DNA from 2 places in the Actinomadura sp. GTD37 genome. Region 1 is predicted to be linked to the other one. Evidence: riboswitches for the same ligand, from Rfam matches in the RefSeq annotation. Region 1 holds a riboswitch; the other holds the start of a gene.
What was found. A riboswitch is a leader RNA that binds a small molecule or an ion and turns the genes downstream of it on or off. The one in region 1 is predicted to bind cobalamin.

Region 1 (14,577 bases):
TCCTCACGGAGGCGGACTTCGCGGGAGCCCGGATGGTCGGTGCAAAGCTCGGGCGTGCAGAATGCATACGCACATCTTTCGTCGGCGCGGATATGAGGCGGACGGACCTTGGCGATGCCTCGTTCATCGGCTGCGACATGAGGAACGCCGACCTGCGCGAATCTACCGCGACAATGGCCGCCTTCGGGGAAACCGATCTCACGAACGTAAAGGTGACCGGCATGACTGGGAGCGTGGTCGGCTCCATCGTCCTCACCACCCGAGCAGCCACAACCGAACTCGCCGGCGTCCAGCTAGAGCGGTGGTTCAACCGCAACGGTGCGGATGTGGCGGTGGAGAATTAGCAGCAGAGCCCCAACCGATTACTTGCGCGTCACCTCGCGGCCGCACCTGACTCGTCAGCGCGGGAGGATGGGTTGCAGGTGGAGGCAGCTGGTCAGGAAGTAGTGAATGACGTGCCTGGTCGTGAATCTGGTCCTGGCGGGACGTCGGCGGGCTGCGGATGAGGTGCTCCGGCTTCGGTCCGGACAGCGTGGCCCTCGGGGGTGCTCTGCCCTCGTGTCGGAGTGTGGGGCGTTGAGTGAGGATTGCCGTTCACGTGCGGGCGCGCTGTTTGGGCGGGATCGGTGGGTGGGGGTAGGCCGTTGGGGGGACAGGGCGGCGTGCAGGCGGTGAGCCAAGTCGGCCGACGTTTTCGCCTCGACCAGGCGATCAGGGAGGAGAGCCCATAGGGAGCCGCTCCGCTCGCCGAACCAGATGCAGGGACCGGGGAAAGCGCGGCGCAGATCGCCGAGGGCCTGACCGATGTCGGTGTCGAGCCCCAGGCGGGCGGCTGGATGGTCGCTGAGGTGAGGTGGGGGAAGATGCGTCATCAGAATTCCCTCGGCGTTACCAGGTGGCGGGGAACATGCGGTGTTTGAGCAGTGCGTCCACCTGGTCGGCGGCGTGCTTGGTGTCACCGCAGGGCGAAAGGTGGCCGCAGCGTCTGCTTCCGGCTTCGTAGTAGGCCCAGTTGCCGCCGGGCGTCGCGCGGACGCTCACCGCAACACGGACGTGGTCGTCCAGGCCGAACGCGAAGACCCACAGCGTTGGCGGGCGGGTGGGGAGCTCGTCGGCCTGGTAGAGCTTGACGTACCGGTAGCCCTTGGGCGCGAGGGCGACGGCGAGCAGGTCGAGGTTGCGGATGATGGTCCAGCCCGGGAAATCCTCCCGAAGACGGGCCTTGGTCTGCTCGATCTCGTCCACGGTGACTCGGCGCCTGCCCGCACTCCCGCAGCGCCGCATGGCACCGCGATGGCCTCACGCCGGACGATGTTGAGCGCCTCACTCTTGCGACGCTGCGCCCCGCGCGGCTCGATGCCGCGGTGCTTGAGGCCCTGGCCATCGTCCTGGCCGGGCAGCGGAGGCTGGAGGACGCGCTCGGAGCCGCTGCCGTCCTCGCCCCCGTCTCCACTCAGCTCGGCGCCCTGACCACGATGCTCAAGGACGCCGGGGGCCCGCTGCGGCCACGGCTCGGCCGCCTCGTCGCCGAGTGGACCGTGTACGCCGGGTGGCTCGGCGAGTACCGGGCTGCGCTGGTCACCGCTCGAGACCAAGCTTGACGCCCGTCCCATGGCGGGCACAACGAAACCGAGCGGCGCGCGGGTTCTCTGGTGGCCGGCGGTTACGTGAGCTTCGCTGCCCGGCGTTCCAGGAGGTTGTCGCTTGGGTGGGTGTGGGATCGTTTTGGGGACGGCCGCCGTGTCCGCGGTGCTTCCAGGTCCGCGACGTGGAAGGACGGCGACGTGTCCGACTTCGGTGATCTGGTGTCGGCCGAGCGGCGCAGGCTCGATGGGCAGGCGGCGGCCCGTACCGCGAGCGAGGACGCCCTTTGCCACGGCCAACTGCCCGAGTGGCAGCAGGTCATCGCCCGCGTCCGGGAACTGCTGTCGGCCTCGGCGCGCCATCTTCAGGACGCCGCTGTCCCCCCGTCCCCGTACTGGAGCAGCGCAAGGGGGCGTTCGTCTGGTCAGTCGAAGGTGACCACTTGGCGGACGGCTTGGGCGGTGTGGAGGTGGTCGAAGCCCTCGTTGATGTCGGTCAGGGGGAGGCGGCCGGTGAGGAGGGCGTCCACCGGGAGGGCGCCGTTGCGGTACATGGCGATGAAGCGGGGGACGTCGCGGCGGGGGACGCAGGAGCCCAGGTAGCTGCCGCGTAGGGTCTTCTCCTCCGCGACGAGGCTGAGGGCGGGGAGGGTCAGCGGCGTATCCGGGGCGGGGAGGCCCACGGTGACGGTCGTGCCGCCCGCGCGGGTGGCGGCGTACGCCTGCTCCAGGACGCGCACCACGCCGGTCGTGTCGATGACCTTCTCCGCGCCGCCGGACGTCACGTCGCGGATCGCCTCGGTGGCGTCCGGGCCGCCCTCGATGGGGTGGGCGCCCAGTTCCTCGGCGAGGTCGAGCTTGTCCGGGACGAGGTCGACCGCGTAGACGGTCGCGGCGCCGGCGGCCTTGGCGGCGAGGACGGCGGCCAGGCCGACGCCGCCGAGGCCGAAGACGGCGACGGTGTCGCCGGGGGTCACGGCCGCGCTGTAGAGGGCCGCGCCCGCGCCGGTCAGGACGGCGCAGCCGAAGAGGGCGGCGATGTCGAACGGGAGGTCGGGGTCGACCTTCACGGCGGAGCGGGACGAGACGACGGTGTACTCGGAGAACGCCGAAACGCCCAGGTGGTGGTTGGGGCGGGTGCCGTCCGGGGCGATGAAGCGCTTGCCGCCGCCGAGGAGGGTGCCCGCGGCGTTCGCCTGGGCGCCGGGGCCGCAGAGGGCGGGACGTCCGCCGACGCAGCGCTCGCAGTGGCCGCACGCCGGGACGAACGCGAGGACGACGTGGTCGCCGGGGGCGAACTCCGTGCCGGGGCCCGTTTCGACGACCTCGCCGGCCGCCTCGTGCCCGAGGGCCATCGGGAGGGGGCGGGGGCGGGAGCCGTTGATGACCGAGAGGTCGGAGTGGCAGAGGCCCGCGGCGCCGATCCTGATCAGGAGTTCGCCGGGGCCCGGCGGGTCGAGGCGCAGGTCGGCGATCTCCAGGGGGCGCGAGGACGCGTAGGGAGCGGGACGTCCCGACTCGACGAGGACGGCGGCGCGGGTATCGGTCATGGGGTGACCAGCTTCTCCATCTCGGCGCGGACGGGGCCCGTGATCTCGACTGGGCGGCGGGTGTGCCGGTCCACGAAGACGTGCACGAAGTGGCCCTCGGCTACGGTAACCCCGTCGGACGCGCGGAACATGCCGATCTCCCAGCGCACACTGGACCGGCCCAGCTTTCCGATGCGGAGACCGATCCTGATCGCGTCCGGGAACGAAACCTCGGCCTTGTACTCGCAGTGGGACTCGACGCAGAGGCCGATGGAGGCGGACGTCGCGGGATCGAAGCCCGCCGTCCGGATCATCCATTCGTTGATGACGGTGTCCATGAGCGAGTAGTGGACGACATTGTTGACGTGCCCGTAGACGTCGTTGTCCTTCCACCGTGTCGGGACGTTCTCCCAGTGCTGGTACTCGCCGGTCATGTAGGGCAGCCTAGGGTCGTCCCAGCGGCGGTGGCGCATCGCCCCGGCAGGACGGTGACCACGCAAAACGGCGTCCGGCCGCGCCAGTGCCGGCGCCCAATGCGGAAGCGGCGTTCACCAGGCCGCGAGGAAAGGTTCTGAGCACGATCCCGGCCAGGTGAACGCCGCCCCCAGAGCGGCGCCGCGTCCGGCGCCGCCGTCTCTCAGGACGCGCGGGCCGCGTCGAAGCGGGCCCGCACGTCCGTCCAATTCACCAACGACCAGAGCTTCTCCACGTAATCCGGGCGGACGTTGCGGTACTGCAGGTAGTACGCGTGCTCCCAGGCGTCGAAGACCAGCAGCGGTGTGGTGTTCATGCCGACGTTGCCGTGGTGGTCGTAGATCTGCTCCACGACGAGGCGGCGGCCCAGGGGTTCCCAGGCGAGGACGCCCCAGCCCGATCCCTGCACGGCGGACGTCGCCGCGGTGAGCTGCTTCTGGAACGCCTCGAACGTCCCGAAGTGCTCGTCGATCGCCGAGGCGAGCTCCCCGTCCGGACGGTCGCCGCCGTCCGGCGACAGGTTGTCCCAGAAGATCGAGTGCAGGACGTGCCCGGAGAGGTTGAACGCGAAGGTCTTCTCCAGGCCGACCAGGCCGCCGTACTGCTCCTTGTCCCGCGCGTCGGCGAGCTTCTCCAGCGTGTCGTTGGCGCCCTTGACGTAGGCGGCGTGGTGCTTGGCGTGGTGCAACTCCAGGATCTCGCCGGTGATCGCCGGCTCCAGGGCGGCGTAGTCGTAGGGCAGGTCGGGAAGCGTGTAGTCGGCCATACGGCCACTATTGCAAATGACTTGCAGTTACGTCCAGCTCGCAAGAGATTCGTTCCGGCGGACGCCACCACGAGATCCTCGATCGGAGGCGAGCCTTTCCGGGGCGGAGCCGCAGACGGCCCGCCCCCTGGGGTGGGGGCGGGCCGTCGTGGGCCGGGTCAGTGGCGGCGGCCTCCACCGCGGAACTTGGCGAGCAGGCCGCGCGCCTTCGCCCGCATGCGGGGGTCGCGGGCGTACCGTTCGGCCTTCGCGCGCATCTTGCGGCCCTGCGGGCCCTTCGCGTACCTCATGATCCGGTCGACGATGGGCATGGTCGTCCTCCTCGGACTAGGTCTCCGTCCAACGAGTGCCCGGTCGCAGAAGTTCAGAACGCCTCGTCGAGGGTGACGCTCCCCTCGACGCCGATCTGGTAGGCCGAAACCCGCCGCTCGAAGAAGTTGGACAGCTCCTGGACGTCCTGCAGCTCCATGAACGCGAACGGGTTCGCGGTGCCGTAGCGGGCGGGGAGCCCGAGCCGGACGAGCCGCTGGTCCGCCACGTATTCGAGGTAGGCGCGCATGTCGTCGGCGCCCATGCCGGGCAGGCCGTCGCCGCACAGGTCGCGGGCGAAGGCCAGTTCCGCCTGGACGGCCTCCTCCATCATGCGGACGACCTGCTCGGTCAGCTCGGCGTCGAACAGCTCCGGTTCCTCGGCGCGGACGGTGTCGACCACGGAGAACGCGAAGCTCATGTGCATGCTCTCGTCCCGGAAGACCCAGTTCGTCCCCGAGGCGAGGCCGTTCAGCAGGCCGCGCGACCGCAGCCAGTACACGTACGCGAAGGCGCCGTAGAAGAACAGGCCCTCGATGCACGCCGCGAAGCAGATGAGGTTGAGCAGGAAGGCGCGCCTGTCGGCGGCGGTGCGGAGCTCGTCCAGGGAGCCGAGCGAGTCGATCCAGCGGAAGCAGAACTCGGCCTTGGCCCGGATGGACGGGATGTGCTCGATCGCCGCGAACGCCTGCACGCGCTCGTCCTGATCGGGCAGATAGGTGTCCAGGAGGGTGAGGTAGAACTGTACGTGGACGGCCTCCTCATATAGCTGCCGGGACAGGTAGAGCCGGGCCTCCGGGGCGTTCACGTGCTTGTAGAGGTTCAGCACCAGGTTGTTCGCCACGATCGAGTCGCCGGTGGCGAAGAACGCGACGAGCCGGTTGACGAGGTGCAGTTCGCCGGGCGTGAGGCGGCCGAGGTCCACCAGGTCGGAGGCCAGGTCGACCTCCTCGACCGTCCACGTGTTGCGGATCGCGGCCCGGTACAGCTCGTAGAAGCCGGGGTAGCGCATCGGCCGCAGGGTCAGGTCCATGCCGGGGTCGAGCAGCATGCCGCGCTCCTCCGTCCGCGCGCTCACTGGCACGCCTCGCAGGTCTCGGGGTTCTCCAGCGAGCACACGGCCGCGGCGACGGTCGTCTGCGCGATCCGCGTCGCCGGACGGGACCGCAGGTAGTAGGTGGTCTTCAGCCCGCTGCGCCACGCGTAGGCGTACATCGAGGAGAGCTTCCCGATCGTCGGCGTCTCCATGAACAGGTTCAGCGAGTGCGCCTGGTCGATGTACGGGGTGCGGGCGGCGGCGAGGTCGATCAGCGCCTTCTGCGGCAGTTCCCAGGCCGTCCGGTAGAGGGCGCGCATCTCGTCCGGCAGGTCGACGAGGCCCTGGACGGACCCGTTCGCCTTCTTGATCGCCTCCCGGACGGCCGGCGTCCACCGCCCGAGCGACTTCAGGTCGTCCACGAGGTAGCCGTTGATCTGCAGGAACTCGCCGGACAGCGTCTCGCGCTTGAACAGGTTGGACACCTGCGGCTCGATGCACTCGCCGCAGCCCGCGATGGACGCGATCGTCGCGGTCGGCGCGATCGCGATCAGCAGCGAGTTGCGCAGCCCGACCTCGGCGACGCGTTCCCGGAGTGCGGCCCACGCGTCCGGACGGGTGGGCGCCGCGTCCGGGAAGTGGTCCAGGTGGAGCTGGCCGCGCGCGGTGCGCGTCATGGCGTAGGCGGGGAGCGGGCCATGCGCGGCGGCGAGATCGGCGGACGCGTCGTAGGCGGCTAGCGCGATCTCCTCCGCGATGCGCGTCGACAGCGCACGTGCCTCATCGGAGTCGAAGGGCAGGCGCAGCGTGAAGAAGACGTCCGCGAGGCCCATCACGCCTAGGCCGACCGGTCGCCACTTGCGGTTCGCCTTCTCCGCCTCCGGGGTGGGGTAGAAGCCCCGGTCGATGGTGCGGTCCAAGAACCGGACGGCGGTGCGGACCGTGGAGCGAAGCCGCTCCCAATCCACCCCGGCGGAAGTGACGTGCGCGGCCAGATTCACCGATCCGAGGTTGCAGACGGCCGCCTCCCCGTCGCTCGTCACCTCAAGGATCTCCGTGCACAGGTTCGACAGGTGGACGGTCTGGCCCGGCTCGGCGGTCTGGTTGCAGGCGCGGTTGGCGGCGTCCTTGAACGTCATCCAGCCGTTGCCGGTCTCGGCGAGCGTGCGGATCATCCGCCCGTACAGCTTGCGGGCCGGCATCTGCCGGACGAACCGCCCGTCCCTCTCCGCCGCCCGGTACGCCGCGTCGAACGCGTCGCCCCACAGGTCGGCCAGCTCGGGGACCTCCTTCGGGTCGAACAGCGACCACACGGCGTCGTCCTCGACGCGGCGCATGAACTCGTCCGGGATCCAGTTCGCGAGGTTGAGGTTGTGGGTGCGGCGCGCGTCCTCGCCCGTGTTGTCGCGCAGTTCGAGGAACTCCTCGACGTCGGCGTGCCACGGCTCCAGGTACACGCAGGCCGCGCCCTTGCGGCGGCCGCCCTGGTTGACGGCGGCGACGGACGCGTCCAGCGTGCGCAGCCACGGGACGATGCCGTTCGAATGCCCGTTGGTGCCGCGGATCAGCGAGCCCCGCGACCGGACCTTCGTCCACGAGATCCCGATGCCGCCCGCGTACTTGCTGAGCCGCGCGACCTGCCCGTACCGCTCGTAGATCGACTCCAGCTCGTCGCGCGGCGAGTCGAGCAGGAAGCAGGACGACAGCTGCGGGCGGCGCGCGGCCGAGTTGAACAGCGTCGGCGAGCTCGGCAGGTACGACAGCGTGCTGAGCAGCGCGTACAGCTCGGCCGCCTCCGCCACGCCGTCGCCGTCCGCCGAGGGGGACCGCCCTCCCGCGGCGGCGTCGCCGGGATGGGCGAGCCCGCACGCGACGCGCAGCAGGAAGTGCTGCGGACGCTCCAGTACGAGCCGCGACCGCGGATGACGCAGCAGATACCGGTCGTAGAGGGTGCGCAGGCCGAAGTACTCGAACCGGTCGTCGGCGGACTCGTCGACCAGCGCGTCGAGGGCGGCGGCGTTGGCGGCGACGAACGCGGCCGGGGCGTCCGCCAGCAGGCCCGCGCGGTGCGCGGCGGCGACCGACCCGGCGAACGTCGAGACGCCGGCGGACGCCGCCTCGTCCCGGATCCGGGCGCCGAGCAGCCGCGCGGCGACCTTGGAGTAGCCGGGTTCGGCGGGCACCAGGGCGGCGGCCTCGCCGATCGCGAGATCGCGCAGCGCCGCCTCGTCGAGCCCGCCTCCAGGGCGGTTCCGGGCGGCCGGCGCCCCGCCGGAGCCCGTCCGGACGGCGGCGAGCACCCGTCCCGCCTCGACCCCCGGCACCCCTGCGCAGGCGGCCTCGACCTCCGCGGTGATCCCCGTCGCCGGCGGCGCGGCCAGAGCCTGTGTCACGTGCATCTCCCCTCGCGAGCCGCCTCGCGGGGGCATGCGAACGGGACGCGGCGGCAGGCCGCGCTCCGCCCCCGGCCCACCCGCGAGGCCTGGACGAACAACGTGCGGGCAGGTCTTCGGACTCGCGGGCGCCGCCTCCCGGAGGAGGCGCTCTACTGGCCGTCGCTTCCCGGGCCGTACGGCCCAGTGCCTATGACGGCGGTCGTTCCCGCTCACCGCTGCGGGGCAGTCCCGGACTCGCACCGGGTTCCCTCTCACGTCGCCCCCGCCGCGGACGGCGGGGGCGAACCAGCACGGGATTGAACCCTACATCTAGTCGACGATCTTTGTGCAACCCCAAGATGTTGGGCGGGTCGGGGCTTGTCCCGGGGGCGGCCGCGCACCGCCGGACGGTGGTGGCACGATGGTCGCGTCATGTCCGAGCATCCCCCGCAGCCCTGGTTCCGGGCGTCCCGCGCGGTGGTCTTCGCCACCGTGTGCGTCGCCCTGGCCGTCCTCGGGCACGTTCTCGCAGGCGGGGACACGGTCCCCTGGTGGGCGGGCCTGACGGGGTTCGGCGCGGTCCTCGGCGTGACGCTCATGCTGGCGGGGCACGAACGCTCCCTCGCCACGATCCTGGGCGGCCTCCTCGGCGGGCAGTTCGCGCTGCACACGCTCTTCACGCAGGCGGCCACCGGCTCGGCCGCGCACCACGCGCCCGCGACGCACGCGCACATGTCGCCGGCCATGGAGTCGGCCGCCATGCACGCCGACGTCATGCCCCCGGCCGCGGCGCACGGCGCGGGCAACGGGCTGGTCATGACGCTCGCGCACTGCGTGGCCGCGCTGGTCGCCGCGTGGTGGCTGCGGCGCGGCGAGCGCGCCGCGTGGACCGCGGCCCGCCGGATCGCCGGCGCCGCCGACCGTCCCGTCCGGCTGCTCCTGACCCTGCTGACGGTCGAGACGCCGATGGCGCCGCCGCCGGTACCGGTCGTCTCGGCGGCGGCCGCCGGTACGGCCGTCGGCCGGGTGCTCCGGCACCAGGTCGTCCGGCGGGGTCCCCCGCCGCGTTCGAGGGCGCTCGCACACCGCTGAAGCGGGCGCCGTACGTCACCGGGCGCCGAGCCGATCCACGGCGCGCCCGGCTCCTCCCGTACGACTCGAACGGAGTTCCGTCATGTCCTTCTCCACGCATGCGCGCCGGCTGGGCGCCCTCACGTCACTCGCCGCGATGTCCGTGGCCGCCCTCGCCACCGCCGCGTCCGCGCACGTCACCGCCAACCCGGAGAGCGCCGAGCAGGGCTCGTACGCCAAGGTCTCCTTCCGGGTGCCGAACGAGCGCGACAACGCCGCCACGACGAAGGTCGTCGTGCACCTGCCGGCCGACCACCCGCTCGCCTCGGTGTCCGTCCGGCCCGCCCCCGGCTGGACGGTGAAGGCCGAGAAGTCCACGCTGCCGAAGCCGATCCAGTCCCACGGCGGCGAGCTGACCGAGGCCGTCACCACGATCACCTGGTCGGGCGGCGAGATCGAGGCGGGCCAGTTCCAGGAGTTCGACGTCTCCATGGGGCCGCTCCCGACCGACACCGGCCAGCTGATGTTCAAGGCCGACCAGACGTACTCCAACGGCGAGGTCGTGAAGTGGGAGGAGGCGCCCGCCGAGGGCGCCGCCGAGCCGGAGCACCCGGCGCCGACCCTCAAGCTCACCCCGAAGGGGGCGGCGGCGGTCGGCCTCACCGCCGAGCAGAAGCCCGCCGCGAAGGCCGCGGCCTCGTCCGACGACGGGACGGCCCGGCTCCTCGGCGGCATCGGCATCGCGGCCGGCGTCGCGGGCCTCGGCCTCGGCGGCCACGTCCTGAGCCGCGCCCGGAGCCGGGCATGATCAAGGCGATGCGACGGACGGCGGCCGGCATCCTGGCCGCCGGTACGGTCCTGGCCCTGACGGCGGCGCCGGCCTCCGCCCATGCGGCGCTGACGTCCGCGAGCCCCGAGAAGGACTCGACGGTCGCGGCGCCGTCCGAGATCGTCCTGACCTACTCGGACCCGGTGCGGCTGCCGCGCGTGGTCGTGACGGACGCGTCGGGCGCGGAGCACCAGGCCGGATCGCCGCGAGCGGTCGACAACAAGGTCACCCAGGCGGTCGGCGGCGCGCTGCCGAACGGCGAGTACACGGTGGGGTGGCGGGTCGTCTCCTCGGACGGGCACCCGGTCGGGGGCACCTACACCTTCACCGTGAAGGGCTCGCCGAGCGGCTCCGCGTCGCAGGCCCCGGCGCCCGCTCCGGCGAGCAGCCGGGCCGCGACCACGTCCGGCGAGGACTCGGGCGGCTCGTCCGGCTGGCTGTGGATCGGCCTGATCGCGCTGGTCGTCGCGGCGGCGGGCGGCGCGGTCGCCTGGCTCCGCCGTTCCCCGTCGCGGGACTGACCTGTACGCGTCCGGCGGGGTGGTCGCGGCCACCCCGCCGGACGCGACGAAATTGGTCGTTTCGCTATCCGGGTGGATGATTACAGGATTACATTGATTATCCGACCGGCAGCGTCCAGGGGGCCTCGTGATCGTCGAATACATCCGCTACCGCATAGAACCGGACCTCGCCGACGAGTTCGAGGCCGCCTACGCGCGCGCGTCCGTCCCGCTCGCGGCGGCGCCCCAGTGCGTCGACTACGAGCTGTCGCGGTGCGTCGAGGAACCGTCCTCCTACATCCTGCGCATCCGCTGGACGTCCGCCGACGACCACATGCAGGGGTTCCGCGGCGGCGAGCACTTCCCCGCCTTCTTCGCCGAGATCAAGCCGTACGTGCGGCAGATCGAAGAGATGCGGCACTACGAGCGGACGCCGGTGGCGGGCACCGGGTCGTCCGTCCCGACGATGTACGACTGGGCGGGCGGAAGCGAGGCGTTCGAGCGCCTCACCGACGTCTTCTACACGAACGTGCTCAAGGACGACCTGCTCCTCCCCCTCTTCGAGCACATGGCCCCGGACCACCCCAAATGGGTGGCGGCCTGGCTCGCCGAGGTCTTCCGCGGCCCGGAGCGCTACAGCGGTGAGCGCGGCGGCTACCACCACATGGTCCGGCAGCACCTCGGCCGCGGCATCACCGAGGCGCAGCGCCGCCGCTGGGTCTCCCTCCTGATGGAGGCCGCGGACGAGGTCGGCCTCCCCGACGACCCCGAGTTCCGCGCCGCGTTCGCGTCCTACATCGAGTGGGGCACCCGGATCGCCCTCGCCAACTCCCAGCCCGACGCGAAGCCGCCCCTCGAAGCCCCCATGCCCCACTGGGGCTGGGGCGTAGCCCCGCCCTACATCCCGTCCAAGTAGCAGAACCCCAACGCAAACATGCCGCCCTCCCAGTCTTTTCCGCGTCCTTCGCGGTCCGGGGGGTGAAGGGGTCAGGGGGCGAAGGCGCGGAGGGTGGTCTTCACTAGGGCGTCGGCGTACTGGGGCGTGAGCGGGCCGGATCGGTGGAGCCAGCGCTGGTAGAGCGGGGCGTACAGCACTTCCAGCACCAGGTCCAGGTCGGCGTCCGGGGCGAGTTGGCCGGCCCGCTGGGCGGCGCGCAGGCGTTCCTTCTTGGCTTCGTCGACCGGGCCGGCCAGCTTCTCGCGATACTGGGCCGCGAGCGCGGGATCGGCGATGATCTCCATGTTGAGCGCCCTGATCGGCGCCTCGAACGCCGGGTCGGCGAACTCGGCGGCGGTCGCCCGCATGACGGCCCTGAGGTCGGCTTCGAGGTCGCCCGTGTCGGGCAGCCGCACCCCCTCCTCGCCTCGGCTGAGCTCAAGGAACGAGTCGAAGATGACCGCGCCCTTGGACGGCCACCAGCGGTAGATCGTCTGCTTGCCCACCCCGGCGCGGGCGGCGATGGCCTCGATCGAGACCTTGGCGTATCCGAGTTCGGAGACCAGCTCGCGCGCGGCGTCCAGGACGGCCCGCCGCGACCGCTCACTACGCCGGGCGGGGTTCGGCTTCTTCGGCTGCGACACGTCCAGGAGCATAGCAGTGAGCGAGACGAGACGGTCCGTCTTGACCGGATGGCCGTCGGGTCGCATACTCGAGGTAGACGAGACGGAACGTATCGTCTCGATTCGGACAAGGAGGTGAGCCTTTGCGTACTGCGGCGGCTCAACTGGCGCTCACCGAGATCACCAAGCGGTACGGCGACCGGGTCGTCCTCGACCGGGTGTCGCTCACCGTGCGGCCCGGCGAGCGGATCGGGATGGTCGGCGACAACGGGGCGGGCAAGTCCACGCTGCTCAAGCTCATGGCCCGCGCCGAGCGGCCGGACAACGGCGAACTCGTGGTGGCCGCGCCGGGCGGAACCGGATACCTGCCGCAGGCGCTCGCGCTCCCGCCGCACGCGACCGTGGCCGACGCGATCGACCTGGCGCTGGCGGACCTGCGCGACCTCGAAACCCGGATGCGCGCCGCCGAACGCTCACTCGGCGAAGGCGGCCTGGACGCCTATGCGCAGCTCGTCGCGGAGTTCGAGGCGCGCGGCGGCTACGAGGCCGATGCCCGGGTGGACGTCGCGCTGCACGGGCTCGGCCTCCCCGGGCTCGACCGGCAGCGCGCCCTGGGCACGCTCTCCGGCGGCGAACGCTCCCGGCTCGCCCTGGCCGCCGCGCTGGCGTCCGCTCCCGAACTGCTGCTGCTCGACGAGCCGACCAACGACCTGGACGACCAGGCCGTGGCGTGGCTCGAAGAGCGGTTGCGCGCCCACCGGGGGACGGTCGTGGCGATCACGCACGACCGGATGTTCCTGGAACGGGTGACGACCGCCATCCTGGAGGTCCGCGACGGGCGGGTGCGCCGCTACGGCGACGGGTACGCCGGATACCTCGCGGCCAAGGCCGCCGAACGCGCCGCGCAACTGCGGGCCCACGAGGAGTGGACGGCGGAGCGCGACCGGCACGCGACGCTGGTCGCGGCCAACGCCGGACGGCTGGCGGGCATCCCGCGCAAGGCGGCCAAGGCGGGCATGGGCACCGGGGCCTGGCGGGCGCGCTCGCGGACGCACGGGGCGGCCGGACGCATCCGGCAGTCGCGGCAGCGGCTGCGGTGGCTCGCCGACCACCCGGCGCCGCCGCCGCCCGAGCCGCTGCGCTTCACCGCCGCCCTGGCGACGGCGGAGGCCGCCGCCGGGGCCGAGATCGCCGCCGTCGACCACGTGGTGGTCGAGGGGCGGCTCCGCATCGATTCCCTGACCGTCCACGCCGGTGAGCGGCTCCTGGTGACCGGCCCGAACGGAGCGGGGAAGACGACGCTGATGCGGGTGCTCGCCGGCGAGCTGGCGCCGGACGCGGGCGAGGTGCGCCGAGCAGGCCGCGTCGGCTTCTTCCGCCAGGACGAACTGGACGCCCGCCGTGCTGGAGACCTGGCCGAGGCACCGGATCAGACCGTGCTGGGCGCCTACGCGCGCGGACGTCCCGGAAGCCTGGACGAGCACGCCGACGCGCTGCTCGCCCTGGGCCTGTTCCGGCCGTCCGACCTCGGGCTGCGCCTGGCGCAGCTCTCCTACGGGCAGCGGCGGCGGGTCGAGCTGGCCCGGCTGGTGAGCGACCCCGTCGACCTTCTCCTGCTCGACGAGCCGACCAACCACCTGTCGCCGATGCTCGTGGAGCAACTGGAGGAGGCGCTGGCCGGATACCGGGGCGCCCTGGTCGTCGTGACGCACGACCGGCGCATGCGGGCCGCGTTCACCGGCTCGGGCCACTACTCCGCGCGGAGTACGGGCAATGCCTCCCGACGCAGTATGCGAATTGGCGGACCCCATGTGATGCTGTCCAATATCGAGCCAATTACGCAGAACTCCAGAGGAGAGGCAGGATGGCAATGAAAAGAACGGCCACCGGACTTGCCGCCGGATCGGCGCTGCTGGCCGGCGGACTGCTGGCCGCGCCGCCGGCGAACGCGTCCCCGCCGGCGCAGATAATGAAGGTGGACATGTTCCTCGCCGACTCCGCCATCTGGGTGGCGCCGGCCAGCGCGCGGCTCCGGCCGGCCGATCGCGAGATCGACCTGGCAGCGGGCAAGTACGCCTGGAATCACAAGTGGGACGAATACAACCCGCCTGGCGTCGCGCAGCACACGTACGAGATTCGGCTGGCCGCGGGCACGTATTACTGGAACTGCAGCGTGTACACCAAGACGGACTACTACCTCTTCGACTTCTTCACTCGGTGCTCTTTGCGGCCGAAGCGCACAGGGGCGGCGACGGCATATTCGCCGGAAATGCGGATAGCGCCGCACGGCGTGAGCACCGCCTGGGTCGACGGCGCCGTCATGCACGGCTCCCATTACGACTGGTCCAGCACGCTGACCCGGCTGGGGGACTGACCGCGAGTTCGGCGGCGGAGACGGGGACGGGGGCGGGGCGGGCGGCGGTGGGGTTCGCGGCTCGTCCCGTCTAGGGGCGGCGGTAGAGGTCGTCGAGGTGGGCGGACACGGCGGCCCGCATCCGGGCCGGGGTCGTGGTCCGGGGGTGCAGGGCGGCGTGGACGGCGAGGC
Region 2 (14,577 bases), on a different contig from region 1:
ACCGTCCGTGGCCGCGGAAGTCGAGGCCGATGACGCCGCCGTGCGGACGGAGGGCCCCGGCGATCCGGCGCAGCGCGGGCTGCCGCCAGGAGCAGGTGAACCCGTGCGCGAGGACGAAGCACGCGTCGCCCCCTCCCCGCAGGTGGCCCGCGTCGATCCGCACGCCGTCGGCGGTGTAGAGGGTGAGCGGTTCCGGAGGTGTCACGTCCTCCATGATCGGTCATCCCCGGGCCGCGCCCTCCGTTCGCCCCGGGCGGGGCTGAAGGGACGCGTTGCTGGGTAGGTAGTGGTCGTGTCTGGAGGGCTGGCTGGCCGGCGGGGTCGGGCGTCGGGCCGGCGGGTATGGGCAGCGAAGACCGCGCGCTCCAGGTGAGGGCGCGGGAGAACGGCCGGGAGGGCGGCAGCCGCCCGGCCGCGCGGCCGGACGTCCCGGAACCCGGCGGCGCGACCGCGGCGCGCAAGCGGGAGACCGACGATTACGCGTGCCAGGCGATGGTGTCCTCGGCGCGCGCGCACGAGCGGGCCGCGGCGCTGCTGGAGCGGATGGCCGCCGCCCATCCCGAGGAGGCGGAGCTGCATCTGCCGTCGGCCGCCCGGCACCGCAGGTGGGCCGCGAACGACCGCGACCTCGCGCGTAGGTACGCGCCTCCGGCCGGCGACCCGGACGCCGGGTGAGCTCGCCCGCCGTGCTGCGCGAACGCGCCCGCCGTGCGGGGGCGCACCTTACGGAGGTCGGGACATGACCGTCGATCCGCTGTGAAGGACCTCTACAAGGACGGCAGCGGGGCCGGTCTGGACGAGCCCTACGCGTACGCGAGCCCGTGGGAACCGCGCCAAGGGGCGTTCTGGAACGCCTCCTTCGGGGCCGCCCGGCCGCTGCGCGAGCTGCCCGGCACCACGGCGCTGTTCGGCTTCTTCACGGAGGCCGGGGACCGCGCCGCGCACGACCGCCCGCGGCGTCCCCGCTGAGACCCGTGCCGGGTCGCGGGGCTCACGCGGCACATGTGTAAAGATCGAATTACACGGATCTAGGAGGTCGCTGTGCGGATTGGTGTTCTGCTGAGCGAGCGCGCCGGAGTGGCTGCGCTCGGCAGGCTGGCGGACGACGTGCGGCGCGCCGCCGACGACGGGTTCCCCTCGGCCTGGCTCTCGCAGATCTTCGGGGTCGACGCGCTCACCGCGCTCGCCGTGGCGGGACGGGGAGTCCCGGGGATCGAGCTCGGCACCGCGGTGGTGCCGACGTACCCGCGCCATCCGGCGGTCCTGGCGCAGCAGGCGCGGACGACCGCGCTGGCCCTTGAGGGACGGCTGACGCTCGGCGTCGGCCTCTCCCACAAGATCGTCATCGAGGAGATGTACGGGTACGACTTCGGCCGGCCCGTCCGGCACATGGACGAGTACCTGTCCGTCCTGCTCCCGCTGCTGAACGGGGAGAACGCGTCCTTCAAGGGCGAGACGCTGCGGGGCGACATCGGGTTGAGCGTGCCGAACGAGGGCCGCGTGCCCCTGCTGCTGGCGGCGCTCGGCCCGAAGATGCTGAAACTGGCGGGCGAGAGGGCGGACGGCACCGTCCTGTGGATGACCGGCCCCAGGACCGTCCGGGAGCACATCGCTCCCACCATCGCGGCGGCGGCCAAGGCGGCCGGACGCAGCGAACCACGCGTGGTCTGCGTCCTGCCCACGTGCGTCACGAGTGACGCAGAGCGCGCGCGGGAGCAGGCGGCCGAGACGTTCGCGATGTACGGGAGCCTGCCGTCCTACCGGGCGATGATGGACCGGGAGGGCGTGGAAGGCCCCGCCGGCCTGGCCGTCATCGGCGACGAGGACACGGTCCAAGCCAAGCTGGAGGAGCTCGCCGAGGCGGGTGTCACCGACTTCATCGCCGCCGAGTACATGCCCGGCGACGACCGGGCGCGCACCCGGGCGTTCCTCAAGGGCGCGCTGGCGCGATGAGCTCGTAGAGGTTGCCGCTGGAGTCGGAGAAGTAGAGGCCCCGCCCGCCGAGCGGGTGGGCCTCGTCCACCCGCCCGCTGTCGGCGTGCGCGGGCTCGTCGCCGTACGGGATCTCGCGTGCGTCGAGGCGGTCGACGACCGCGTCGAACGTGTCGGCGTCCACGTCGAAGGCCAGGTGGTGGCCCTGCGGGTGCGCGACCGTCAGGAAGTCGAGGGTGAGGCCCTCGGTCACGCGGATCGGGACGAAGTGCCGCGCGTGCGGGTGCGGGCCGGTGCACTCCAGGCCCATGACGCTCGCGAAGAAGCGGGCGGCCTCGTCGTTGTCGGCGGCGGTCACGATCATGTGGTTGAGGCTGATCGTCATTCGGGGGGTCCTTCCTTGAGGGCTCCGTGCAGGAAGACGTCCAGGTACTCCGCCATGGACGGGCTGGACGCGGCGGGCCCGGCGGGCGGCCGGGCGCGGGTGAACGCCAGGCCCATGAACAGGCCCGCGATCTGCTCGGCGGGCAGGCGGAGCCGGTCGCGTTCGGGCTCGAGCAGTTCGGCGATGGCGTCGCGGGTCCGGTTCATGGCGGCGTCGCGGTCGGCTCCGCCTCCCGCGTGCCCGCCGCCCTCCGGCGCGCTCCCCTCGTCCCCGCCGCCGGGACCCCCGCCGCCGGGGCGCGGCATGCCGCGGCCGAGCCGGCGGCCGGTGGCCTGCAGCGCGCCGAGGACCATGCCCATCCGGACGAGGTAGGCCTCGATCGCGGCGCTCGCCTCGGCGAGCCGGTCGGCCAGCGGCTGGTCGAGCGGGATCTCGGCGATCACCGCCACGACGTGGTCGTTGCGCAGCGCCTCGGCGACGCACGCGTCGAGCAGTTCGTCCTTGTCGGCGAACACGCGGAAGATCGTCGCCTCGCCGATGCCGGCGGCGCGGGCGATCTGCCCGGTGGTCACGGCCGTCCCGTGCTCGGCGACGAGCGGCAGCGCGGTCCGCACGATCATCTCGCGGCGCCGCTGCGGGGTCATGCCCGGCGCGCGGCGGCGGTTCCCGGTCACCATGCCCGCCACCGTACGGAGTGAGGACTCACACCGTCAAGCCGGAGTGAGGACTCACACCGAACACCCGGACAGATCGGGATACCGCGGCTGATACCGTTGCGGTGCTGCGCGCCCAGGAGCGAAGTCCGGTGTGAATCCGGCGCTGTCCCGCAACTGTGATGCCCCTTCTCGAAGTGGCCGAGCCAGGTCGCCTCCTCGCGCGCCGACGATTCTCGACCTCGTGGAAGGGCGATCCGTCATGAGCGGGCCGTGGCTTCCCGGCAGCCTGGAGGCTCCTGTGAGACCCGTACGTACCTTCGGCGCGGTGATGGCGATCGGCATCGCCATGGTCACGGCCGCATGCGGCGGCGACGGCGGCAACGCCGAGAACGGGGCGAACGGCGCGGGGTCCGTCACCGTCCAGGCGGGGAACGGCGCGGTCACCGTTCCCGCCCGGCCGAAGCGGATCATCTCGCTCTCCCCCACCCACACCGAGACGCTGTTCGCCATCGGCGCCGGCCCGCAGGTGGTCGCGGTCAGCGACTACTCCAACCACCCGGCCGAGGCGCCGCGCACCAAACTGTCCGGCTTCAAGCCGAACGCCGAGGCGATCATCGCCTACAGGCCCGACCTCGTCGTCGTGTCCGACGACCTGAACGGCGTCGTCAAGGCGCTGGAGAAGGTGAAGATCCCCGTCCTGCTGGAGCCCGCGGCGGCCAGGCTGGACGACGCCTACGACGAGATCGACGACCTCGGCCGGGCCACCGGCCACGCCGCCGAGGCCGCGAAGCTCACCGACGGCATGAAGGCGGAGATCCAGAAGACGGTCGCCGCGTCGTCGGGCGCCGCGTCCAAGGGCAAGGGCCTCACCTACTACCACGAGCTCGACAACCAGCTGCACTCGGTGACGTCCACCACGTTCGTCGGCCAGGTGTACGGGCTGTTCGGCCTGCGGAACGTCGCCGACAAGGCCGACAAGGCGGCCGGCGGATACCCGCAGCTGTCCCGCGAGTACCTGCTCAAGCAGGACCCGGACCTCGTGTTCCTGGCCGACACCAAGTGCTGCGGCCAGAACACCGCCGCCCTGGCGAAGCGCCCCGGCTGGTCCGACCTGGACGCGGTGAAGAACGGGAACGTCGTCGAACTGGACGACGACATCGCCTCCCGCTGGGGGCCCCGCCTGCCCGAGTTCGTCAAGGCGATCGGCGCCGCCGTCCAGAAGGTGCAGTGACCGCGGCCGCCGGGGACGCCCGCTCATGAACGGAAGGCGCCGTCCCCGCTCCGGGACCGTTCCGGCCGGCCCCGCCGGGACGGCCCCGGACGTCCGCGTCCGGGAGACCGACCCGCCGGGGAAGGAGAAGGCGCCCCCCGAGGACGCCGCCGCGCCGAAGGGGCGCGCGGGACGTTCCCAGGCCAGGCTGCGGGCGCTGCCGCTCGCGGCGGCGGTCGCGCTGCTCGCCGCGACCCTGCTGGCCGGTGTGCTGGTGGGCGCCGCCGGGCTGCCCGCCGGAGGGGTGCTGAAGGCGCTCGCCGACAAGATCCCGTTCGTGCACGTCGACTCCGGGTTCGGGCCGATCGACGAGAGCGTCCTGTTCGAGCTGCGGGTCCCGCGCGCCCTGATGGCGGCGCTGGTCGGCGGGATGCTCGCCATGGCCGGGGCCGGCTACCAGGGCGTGTTCCGCAACCCGCTCGCCGACCCGTACCTGCTCGGCGCGGCGTCCGGGGCCGGGGTCGGCGCGACGCTGGTGATCGCCCTGGTGCCCGGCGACCCCGGCTACGGCGTCCCGCTCGCCGCCTTCGTCGGCGCCGTCTGCGGGGTCGCCCTGGCGTACGGGCTCGGCCGGTCGGCGGGCGGCAACGAGGCCGCGACGCTGGTGCTCGCGGGCGTCGCGGTGTCGCTGTTCCTCGCGGCGGTGCAGACGTTCATCCAGCAGATGAACGCCGAGGAGCTGCAGCGCATCTTCTCCTGGATCCTCGGCGGGGTCGGCTCGGCGGACTGGCGCCAGCTCGCGCTGGTCGCCCCGTACGCGGTCGTGTCCACCGTCGTCCTGCTGGCGCACGGCCGCCTGCTGGACGTGCTGAGCGTCGGCGACGAGGAGGCGGCGAGCCTCGGGCTGTCGGCGGCGCGGGTGCGGCTGACCGTGCTGGTCGCGGCGTCGCTGGCGACCGCGTCGGCGGTGGCGGTGAGCGGACTGATCGGGTTCGTCGGCATCGTCGTGCCGCACGTGGTGCGGCGGCTGGCGGGCGGCTCGTACCGGGTGGTCCTTCCGCTGTCGCTGCTCGGCGGGGCGGCGTTCCTGGAGGTGGTGGACCTGGTGGCGCGGACCGTCACCAGCCCCGGGGAGCTGCCGCTCGGCGTCGTGACGGCGTTCGTCGGCGGCCCGTTCTTCGTGGCGGTGCTGCGCGCGTCCCGCAGGCAGGTGGACGCGTGACCGTGCGGGTGCGGGACCTGGACGTGTCGCTCGGCGGCCGGCCGGTGCTGAAGGGCGTGTCGCTCGACGTCCCGGCCGGCTCCTGGACGGCGGTCATCGGCCCGAACGGCGCCGGGAAGTCGACGCTGCTGCGCGCCGTCCTGGGCCTCGTGGCCTCGGACGGCGAGATCCGCGTGGCGGGCGAGGACGTCCAGCGGCTCAAGCCGCGGCAGCGGGCCCGGATGGTCGCCTACGCGGCGCAGAGCCCGAACCTCCCCGCCGGGATGACGGTGTTCGACTACACCCTCCTCGGGCGCTCCCCGTACGTCCCGCATCTCGGACGCGAGAGCGCCCGCGACCGGGCCGTCACCGGGGAGGTCCTCGACCGCCTCGACCTCGCCTCGTTCGCGGCCCGCCCCCTGGACCACCTCTCCGGAGGGGAGCGGCAGCGAGTCGTGCTGGCGCGGGCGCTGGCGCAGCAGACGTCCGTCCTCCTGCTGGACGAGCCGACGACCGCGCTCGACATCGGCCACCAGCAGCAGGTGATGGAACTGGTCGACCAGCTGCGGCTGTCCGACGAGCTGACCGTCGTCACCACGATCCACGACCTGACCCTCGCCGGGCAGTACGCCGACGCCCTGGTCCTCATCTCCGAGGGGCGCGTCGCCGCGGCGGGGACGCCCGCGCAGGTCCTCACGCGGCCCGTCGTCGAGCGGCACTTCGACGCGCGCGTGCACGTCAGCACCGGCCCCGGCGGCCGGCCGATCCTGGCACTGGAGCGTCCGTGAACATCGAGACGGTGTGGCGCGAGGAGGACGGCAAGCGCCTGGCGGCGACGGTGTGGCGGGCCGGCGGCGGGCACCGGGCGATCTCGTCGGCGATGCTGGGCGGCGGCATCGGCCCGGCCCGGTGGGTGCTGAACGCGCAGGTCGCGGGCGCCTACTCGCGCACGGACCCGGCCGTCCACCTGGCCGAGCTGGCCGCCTCGTACGGGCTGGACGGGCCGGGCGTCGGGATGCTCACGGCCGCCTCCGTCTCCCGCACGGTCCGGCGCGGCGACGAGGGCGTGCACGTGTCGGCGACGGTCGGGCTGCGCGTCCCGACCTGGGCCGCGGCCCCCGCCGGGGCGCCGGACCCGGAGCTGGCGCCGCTCGACGGGACGTCCCGGGCCGCCTGGACGCCCGGCACCGTCAACATCGTCGTCGCCGTGCCCGTGCCGCTGGACGACGCGGCGCTGGTGAACGCCGTCGTCACCGCCACGGAGGCCAAGACGCAGGCGCTGCTGGAGGCGGGCTTCCCGTGCACGGGCACCGCGTCCGACGCGATCTGCGTGGCGGCCGCGGCCGGCGGGGAGCCGGAGGTCTTCGCGGGGCCCCGCTCGACCTGGGGCGCGCGGATCGCCCGCGCCGTCCACGCCGCCGTCCGCGCCGGAGCCCTCGACTACGCCCGCTACCTGGAGGCCCGCGACTAGTACCGGCCGCCGTACCACCCCGGTGCGGTACGGCGGCCGGTTCAGGGCCAGTGCAGTGTGGGGGTCGGCCTCACCTCCTACCGGTGCGTCGCTTCGCCGGCATGACGGTCAGCCGGCGTGGGGAAGGCGTTGTCCGTTGCGGTTCGGCGGCCCGTTGCGGTTCGGCGGCCCGTGCTGATCGAGCGGCCCGTTGCGGCTCAGCGGGCCGATCCGCGGGTCGGTCGCGAGCGGGTCGCCGCCGTCCAGCAGCGATCCGCCGCCCCGCGTCCCGTTCACCGGCGGCAGCGCGTGCAGCCCGGTCGGCGGCTCCCGGTCCGCGTGCGGGCGCGGGCCGGTGTCGTGGCGGTCGGTGAGCGCGGTGAGGGCGTCGACGCGGCGGCGCGCCCGGTCGGCCTCGGCGCGCGCGGCGTCGCGTTCGGCGGTGAGCGCCCGCACCGCCGCGCGCAGCTCCTCGGCCGTGCGCGCCAGCCCCCAGTTGTGCTGCTCCAGCTCGCGGGCCCGCGCCTGGATCTGGTCGCGGTCGGCGACGGCCTGCCCGCGCTTGGCCTCGGCGTCGCGGACGGCGGAGCGCAGGTCCCCGGCGGTGCGCTCGGCCGCGTCGGCCTCCAAGCGCCGGCTCTCGACCTGCGTCTCGGCCTGCGACACCCGCCCGTGCAGGGCGACGAGCTCGGACCGGGCGCTCTCCAGCGAGGCGAGCAGCTCGCCCTCGCGGGCCGCCACGCGGTCGCGCTCGCGCTCGGCGGCGAGCCGGGCGGCGCGCGCGCCCTCGGCCTCGTCCCGCGCCTCCGCCGACTCCCGCCGGGCGGTGTCCCGCTCGGCCTTCAGCCGCTTGACCTCGGCCTGCGCGGACGCGGCCTCCTGCTCGGCGGCCTCCGCGCGGGCGCGCGCGGTGGCGGTCTCCCGCCACGCCAGCTCGGCCTGCCGCTGGGAGGCGTCGCGCTCGCGCTGCGCGATCGCGATGTGCCCGGCGGCCTCGGCGCGCGCGTCGGCGGCCCGCCGCTCGACGCCCGCGACGCTCAGCTCCGACATCAGCGACCCGGCGAGCCGGTCGGTGACGCCCTCCAGCCGGTCCACCATCTCCCACGCCCAGGCGACCTGACCGGTGAGCCCCGGGGACTCCAGGCCGCGCTCGCGGCTCTCCCGCGCGGCCCGCTCGCACGCGCCGTCGCCGTCCTGGCAGTAGCGGACGGTGCGGGCGCCGCGCACCGGCTGCGGCACGGGCCGTCCGCAGCCGGCGCACGGCCAGACCGCGACCGGGTCACCGAGGCGTGCGATCCCGGCGCGGTCGTCATCGGCGGCCGCGGGCGCGCCGGGGCCGGGCGCGACCTCCTCGGCGGCGTAGGGGGCCGGGTCCGTGACGACGGGAAGGTCGGTCTTCGTCGGGGCGGCGGACGGGGCGGCGTCGTCGAGGGGGGCGACCTTCTGGTCCTTCATGTGCGGTGGTACGCACGGGCGCGCGGAGGCGTTCGACGATTCCGGCGGCGACTTGCGCGACGCCCGTCCGGGCGGGGTCAGCCCGGCTGCTCCCGCAGGTAGTCCTCGCGCACGCGGCGCCGGCTGAGTTTGCCGGACGGGGTGCGCGGCAGCGATGCGCGGAACTCCAGCCGCCGGGGGTGCTTCAGTTTCGCCAGCCGGGGCCCGCAGTGCGCGAGCAGCTCGGCGGCCAGGCCGTCGCCGGGCTCGCGGTCCCCGGCGGGCTCGACGAGGGCGACGACGCGCTGCCCCCAGTCGTCGTCGGGGACGCCGATCACGGCGACGTCGCCCACCGCCGGATGCTGCAGCAGCACCGACTCGATCTCGGCCGGGTAGATGTTGACGCCGCCGGAGATGATGAGGTCGGTGCGCCGGTCGCTCATGTAGAGCCAGCCGTCCGCGTCGAGGTGGCCGAGGTCGCCGGGCGTGTAGTAGTCGCCGCGCATCGAGGCGGCGGTCTTGTCCGGGTCGTCGTGGTACTCGAAGCCGGGCTGCCCGGTCGCGTAGATCAGGCCCGTCTCCCCCGGCGGCAGCTCCGCTCCCTCCGGGTCGAGGATCTTGATCTGGACGCCGTCGACCGCGCGCCCGACCGTCCCCGGGTGGGCGAGCCACTCCTGCGGGGCGGCGACCACGACGGGGCCGCTCTCGGTGGAGCCGTAGTACTCGTAGAGGACGGGCCCCCACCAGTCCATCATCCGCTGCTTGGTCTCCATCGGGACGGGCGCGGCGGTGTGGAACACCTGCCGCAGCGACGACAGGTCGTACCGCGCCTTGACGTCGTCCGGCAGTCCGAGCATGCGGTGGAACATGGTCGGCACCATGAGCGAGTTCGTGACGCGGTGCCGCTGGATCAGCTCAAGCGTCTCCTCCGGCTGGAAATGGGACGAGATGACGACACCGTGGCCGAGGCTGAGCGCCATCAGCGCGTGGACGCACGGCGCCGAGTGGTACAGCGGGCCGATGGCGAGGTGGACCTCGTCGTCGCCGGGTTCGAGGCTCAGGTGCCGCATCAGCGTCTGCCGCATGACGTCGAACAGCAGCTCGGGCGGGATGTCCATCAGCGGGCGCCGGACGCCCTTCGGCCGTCCCGTCGTCCCGGACGTGTAGAGCATGACCGACCCCATCTGCCGCTTCCCGGGCGGGTCGGCGCTGCCCGCGGCGCACAGCCCGGCCATCGAGCGGTGGCCGTCGGCCGGGTCGGCGCTCACCCGCCCCTCCGCCGGGATGCCGGCCTCGTCCGCCGCGGCCGACACGGCTCCGGCGAACCCGCTCTCGGTGACGACGGCCTTGGCGCCGGAGTCGGCGAGGATGTAGGCGATCTCGGGCGTGGTCAGGTGGCGGCTCACGGGGACGAGGTAGAGCCCCGACTGCATCGCGGCGAGCATCACGGTGAGGAACTCGCGCCGGTTGCCGAGGACGGTCGCCAGCGCGTCCCCGGGGCGCAGGCCGATGTCGCCGAGCGCGTGGGAGAAGCGGTTCACCTCGGCGTGCAGCTCGCCGTACGTCACCGGTCCGCCCGGGGCGAGCACGGCGGGGCGGTCCGGGTGGTTCTGCGCGATCTGGTAGAAGCCGACACCCTCGACACTCATGCGGCGCTCCTCTGTGCGGGTCTGGCGGCCGGACGACCTCGGGTCCCATCTGACCCGCCTTGCTGGCGGTCCGTCAAGACGCTCGGCCGCACGGCCGCCGGCACTCCTTGGCCCCCGGCTGCCTGGGCATCCACCGTCCCGGAAGATGGAAAAGGTAATTAAGGGTCGACCGCAATCCACCTCGACAGGATCGGCCTATCGAGGTCAACCGATTTCCTGTATCGCGCCCAGAGCCACGAATTATGATCAGAACTCTATTCCGAAGATCCGGCAAGTCGAGAGTTCCGCGTGACAACGAAGCCCCATATGAGTGAATCCGGCGACGGCGACCAGCCACCGGGCTCCGAGTCCGGCGGGCGGCGCAACGGCCCGATCGGCCCTGGCGACACCCCTGGCCTCAGCCCCGGGCCCGGCGAGATTCCGCCGAGTGTCATCATCGGCGTTTGTTCCGGTGTCATCGTGACGGTCTTGATGAAGCAGGTCTACGCCGTCGCCTGGCTGGGGACGCTCGTCACGGCCATCGTCACGGTGTCGGCCTTCGTCCTGGTGGGATGGCTGGCCACCCGCGATCCGGTGAAGTCGGTGCTGAAGCGGCTGTTCCCGAAGGTGCCGAGCGGCACCGCGACGGCCGTCGGCTGGGGCGCCGCCGGCGCCGCCGCGATGTTGCTGATCTTGACGTCGGTTTTCGGCGTCGGCCAGTTGCTGAAGTGGACGCGCCCCTGCGGGCAGCCCCTGGAGTTGCGGGTCCTCACCAGCCCTGCGACGATCAGGCCGCTGCGCAGCGCCGCCGCGGGGTTCGAGAACGCGAGCCAGGACCACGGCTGCAGCAAGTACAGCGTCAGCGTGGCGGCAGAACCGGGCCCTGTGCAATTGCGTACGGCTTTCAGGCAACAATGGCCGCGCAACGGGGCTGCCGGCGACCCGCCCCCGGACAACGATCGCCTGTTCGGCCCGCAGCCCGACATCTGGATTCCGTCCTCCAAGGCGGAACTCGAATATGTCAAAGGCGTCGGCGGGAACACGGGAGGACCCGCGTTCGATGAGAAGCCGTCTTCGCTGGGGCGCTCGCCGATGACGCTGGCTCTCTTCGGCGAAGACCATACGGTGGTCAACGATCTCCGGGCGCCGCCGGTGGCGACGGACATCAGCGATCTGCTGAGCCGCTTCGCGGGGGTGGGGCTGAAGCTGCGCGGCATCGCCCGTCCCGTCCCGGAGACGTCCGCGGTGGCGCTGGCGGTGACCCCCGCGCTCTATGCCAGGACGCAGGACACGGACAACCGGGAAGACGAGCGGTTCGCCGAACCCGCCGACCTGGTCGCCCCCGACGCCGTGTCGCTGCTGTGCCGCTTCCGGAAACAGGCCGAGGAGCACCCGCACCTGCGGCCTCCCAAGGACATCGCGGTGGCCGTCCCCGAACAACTGCTGAGCGACTACAACTTCGGCCAGCCCCTCGGCGACGACCAGTGCAAGAAGGGCCTCGACCTCACCTTGGCCAAATACGCAGCGTGGCGTCTGTACCCGCACTACTCGGCCGATCTCCCCACACTCGATCACCCGTTCGTCCCGGTGACGTGGCAGGGCCAGAGAACGAGCGAACGAAGCGACGCGGTGCGGGCGTTCCACGACTGGCTCATGCGCAATCCGCTGACCGCCCAGGGGTTTCGCGACGGTGAGGGCACGTACCCGGCGACGGATCCCGACGACCCGGCGTCCTACAGTCTGTCACGGCTCGTAGCGGACAGGCGCCTCAGCGTCACGCTGCCCGACAAGGTGCCGCCGAAGAGCCCCGGTGAGATGCAGAGCGCGCTCGCACTGATCAGCAAGGCGCGCCCCAAGGTGTCCCTCTCGCTGATGCTGGACGTGTCAGGTTCAATGGGCGGCACCGCCAAGGGCCGCGCCGGCACCCGCCTCGCACAGGGCGTGTCGTTCATGCAGAGCCTGATCACACAGCTCCAGGACAGCGACAACGCCGCACTGCGGGTATCGTCCTCCGAACTGGTACCGAAGGACGAGTCCGACGTCCCGCCGTTGGTGTCACGGGAGAACAAGAACGACATCCTGCGGCGTCTGCTGGACGCGACGCCCAAGGGTTCCGACCGGTCGCTGAGCACGATGCTCAAAGACGCCCACATCGGCTCGGAACGGACGAACCTGATTCTCGTCACCGATGGACAGGTCGGGTCGACCAAGAAGGACCTGTCGGCCGAGGCGCTGTCGGGCGAGTATCGCGAGAAGCATCGTGACATGCGGCTGGTCGTGGTGATAGCGGGCCCGGCGGGCTGCGGCGCGTCACCCGTCAAGGATTTCGTAGCGGCCCTCAGAGGTGGTGGCGGCGCCGAGTGCCTGGCGCTCAGCACGGACCCCAAGGCCCAGGAGCGCCAGGCCGCCGAACTCATGGTGAACCTGAGACTGGGCGGAGGCCACTGATGGCCCGCGACGGCCTGCGGCGGTTCCTGCCGCCGGACGCGACGGCGTGGGGGGCCGCCGCGGCGGGAGCCTGCCTGATCCTTGTCATCGCGGTCGTGGTCGCCCTGCGGCCCGGCCCGTCCCGTCCGCACTGCGACCGCGAGAACCTCGTCGTCGTCGGCGGCACCGACGTCAGCCTGAACTACCAGCGCCGCAAGCTCATACAGGATTGGAACAAAAAGAATCCCCTCCGGAAAGCCACACTCGTGGAGGTGGCGGATTCCACGGACCTGCAGCACAGCCAGATCAAGGCCGTCGAGGAGTCCGGCGGCTGCGACTACGACGTCCTCATCATGGACAACACCTGGACGGCGCAGTTCGCAAGCAGCGGCTATCTGCGCCCGTTGGACGACATCAATGAGGGGGAAGACTTCTTCGGTCTGGCCCTGCAGACCGGTGCCTGGGAAGGCGTGCAGTACGCCGTGCCGTTTAACGTGGACGTCGGGCTCCTCTACTTCCGTAAGGGCGCAAAGGTGCCGGCCGCCTGGCCGGACCTTCTCGATTCGGGTGTCGCGATGCAGTTCGGGGACTACGAGGGCCGGACGGTGAACGCGCTGGAGGCCGTGTGGAATGGCGGCGGCGCGGGCCTGCTCAGCGGCGACGGGCATCCGGGCAGGGCCGACCTCCGCAAGCGCGTGTTTCCTGCGCTCGTCTGGTTGGCGAAGAGGCTCGTCCGGTTGGCGAAGAGACAGCCACAGTTGGTGGCGGCGTCCCGGGAAGCAAAGGAACAGGACAGCATCCAGGCGTTCGTGTCCGGGACCTCGCGGATGCGCAACTGGCCCTACGCCTTCTCCGCGCTCGCCACCGACCCGAGGATGCGGAACGGCGACGAGCTCAACTTCGGTGTGCGGGAGCTACCGGGCGATGGAGTCCTCGGCGGCCAGAACCTCGCCGTCTCGGCGTACTCTCCGCACCCCGAAGACGCCGTGAAGCTGGTGAACTTCCTCAGCGACAAGGACAGCCAGATCAAGCTTTTCTCGTGCGGCGGTTTCGCGCCCGCCAGGCATTCCGCGCTGGGTCTGCGGCCCGGCGACCTGTCCCCGAGCGCGGTCTCTGTGGCGCCCTGCGACCTCGGCAGGGACAAGGGCGAGGCCGAGGAGTCCTTCCTTCCGAGCCAGGCGCAGCTCACCACGCTCGGGCGCGCCATCGTGGGGGCCCTGCCGCGCGCCCAGTCCCGGCCGGTGACGCCGCACTACAGCACGTTCAGCGCCACTTTCCGGGATTGTGTCGAGAAGATCTTCAGGGGCGAGGAGTCCAAACCGCAGAACGACGCGCGCGTCGATGCTGCGAGCTTCGCGAGGGCCGTCGACCAGTCCCTGGACGGGCGCACGGCGTCCTGCTAGCGGGCGCCCTCCAGGGCGGCGCGGGCCATGGCGTGCAGGAGGTCGCCCATGGCTTCGCGGTCGAGGCCGGCGGCGCTGCGCGGGGTGGAGTTCAGCAGGCCGAAGCACGCGTGGACGGCGGCGCGGGTCCGGTCGTCGCGCAGGCCGGGGTTCAGGCGGCGCAGGACGGCGACCCATTCCTCGACGTAGGCGCGCTGGAGCCGGCGGACGCGGTGCCGCTGCGGTTCGGGGACGTTGTCCAGTTCGCGCTCGTGCACGGTGATCAGCGCGGGGTTGTCGAGCGCGAACGCGATGTGCCAGCGCAGCAGGGCGTCGAGGGCGCGCCCGGGGTCGGGGCCCGCGGCGCGGCGGACGCCCTCGGCGAGCAGCCGTTCGCTGATGTCGAGGAGCATCTCGGCGAGGACGGCCTCCTTGCCGCTGAAGTGCCGGTACAGGGCGGGGCCGGTGAGCCCGACGGCGCGCCCGAGGTCGCCGATGGACGCCCCGTGGTAGCCGCGGCGCGCGAACAGCTCGGCGGCGGCGGCGAGGATCTCGGCGCGCCGCGGGTTCGGCGCGCCGGCCAGCGCCTCGGCCCGTGGGGAGGTCATGCGGGCAGTCTAGACTAGAGTTGTTAATGGCCGTTAACATCAGCCTGCAACGAACATTGTTAATGAGCGTTAACCGGGAAGGGGGGTCATGGGCGGACCCGAGATCGGCTCCCGCGCCGACGTCGCGGGCGAGGCGTTCAAGGCGAGCGCCGCGCGCAACGAGGCCCTGGTCGCCGAGCTGCGCGAGCGCGTCGACCGGGCGGGGCGCGGCGGTTCCGAGCGGGCCCGCGAGCGGCATGTCGCGCGCGGCAAGCTGCTCCCCCG

Region 2: it holds a riboswitch for cobalamin, as region 1 does, so the genes downstream of both, ACA511_RS15260 (ABC transporter substrate-binding protein) here and ACA511_RS04010 (ribonucleoside-diphosphate reductase subunit alpha) in region 1, are expected to answer to the same signal.

Annotation. Positions count from the first base shown of each region.
Region 1 covers NZ_JBGNUS010000001.1:826,057-840,633, reverse strand. The annotation lists gene ACA511_RS04050 (pentapeptide repeat-containing protein) at 1-344, shown strand, start outside; gene ACA511_RS04045 (hypothetical protein) at 889-1,245, opposite strand; gene ACA511_RS04040 (hypothetical protein) at 1,365-1,601, shown strand; gene ACA511_RS04035 (zinc-dependent alcohol dehydrogenase family protein) at 2,009-3,133, opposite strand; gene ACA511_RS04030 (acyl-CoA thioesterase) at 3,130-3,546, opposite strand; gene ACA511_RS04025 (superoxide dismutase) at 3,750-4,352, opposite strand; gene ACA511_RS04020 (hypothetical protein) at 4,511-4,663, opposite strand; gene ACA511_RS04015 (ribonucleotide-diphosphate reductase subunit beta) at 4,717-5,739, opposite strand; gene ACA511_RS04010 (ribonucleoside-diphosphate reductase subunit alpha) at 5,736-8,096, opposite strand; cobalamin riboswitch at 8,180-8,398, opposite strand; gene ACA511_RS04005 (hypothetical protein) at 8,505-9,164, shown strand; gene ACA511_RS04000 (YcnI family protein) at 9,247-9,951, shown strand; gene ACA511_RS03995 (copper resistance protein CopC) at 9,960-10,493, shown strand; gene ACA511_RS03990 (group II truncated hemoglobin) at 10,621-11,388, shown strand; gene ACA511_RS03985 (TetR/AcrR family transcriptional regulator) at 11,460-12,065, opposite strand; gene abc-f (ribosomal protection-like ABC-F family protein) at 12,176-13,906, shown strand; gene ACA511_RS03975 (hypothetical protein) at 13,897-14,406, shown strand; gene ACA511_RS03970 (TetR/AcrR family transcriptional regulator) at 14,477-14,577, opposite strand, start outside.
Region 2 covers NZ_JBGNUS010000002.1:243,309-257,885, forward strand. The annotation lists gene ACA511_RS15230 (alpha/beta hydrolase) at 1-214, opposite strand, end outside; gene ACA511_RS15235 (hypothetical protein) at 343-675, shown strand; gene ACA511_RS15240 (hypothetical protein) at 757-969, shown strand; gene ACA511_RS15245 (LLM class F420-dependent oxidoreductase) at 1,042-1,953, shown strand; gene ACA511_RS15250 (VOC family protein) at 1,931-2,317, opposite strand; gene ACA511_RS15255 (TetR/AcrR family transcriptional regulator) at 2,314-2,994, opposite strand; cobalamin riboswitch at 3,077-3,204, shown strand; gene ACA511_RS15260 (ABC transporter substrate-binding protein) at 3,272-4,204, shown strand; gene ACA511_RS15265 (FecCD family ABC transporter permease) at 4,230-5,405, shown strand; gene ACA511_RS15270 (ABC transporter ATP-binding protein) at 5,402-6,172, shown strand; gene ACA511_RS15275 (adenosylcobinamide amidohydrolase) at 6,175-6,855, shown strand; gene ACA511_RS15280 (chromosome segregation ATPase) at 6,964-8,289, opposite strand; gene ACA511_RS15285 (AMP-binding protein) at 8,367-9,917, opposite strand; gene ACA511_RS15290 (hypothetical protein) at 10,224-12,344, shown strand; gene ACA511_RS15295 (extracellular solute-binding protein) at 12,344-13,726, shown strand; gene ACA511_RS15300 (TetR/AcrR family transcriptional regulator) at 13,723-14,313, opposite strand; gene ACA511_RS15305 (carboxyl transferase domain-containing protein) at 14,402-14,577, shown strand, end outside.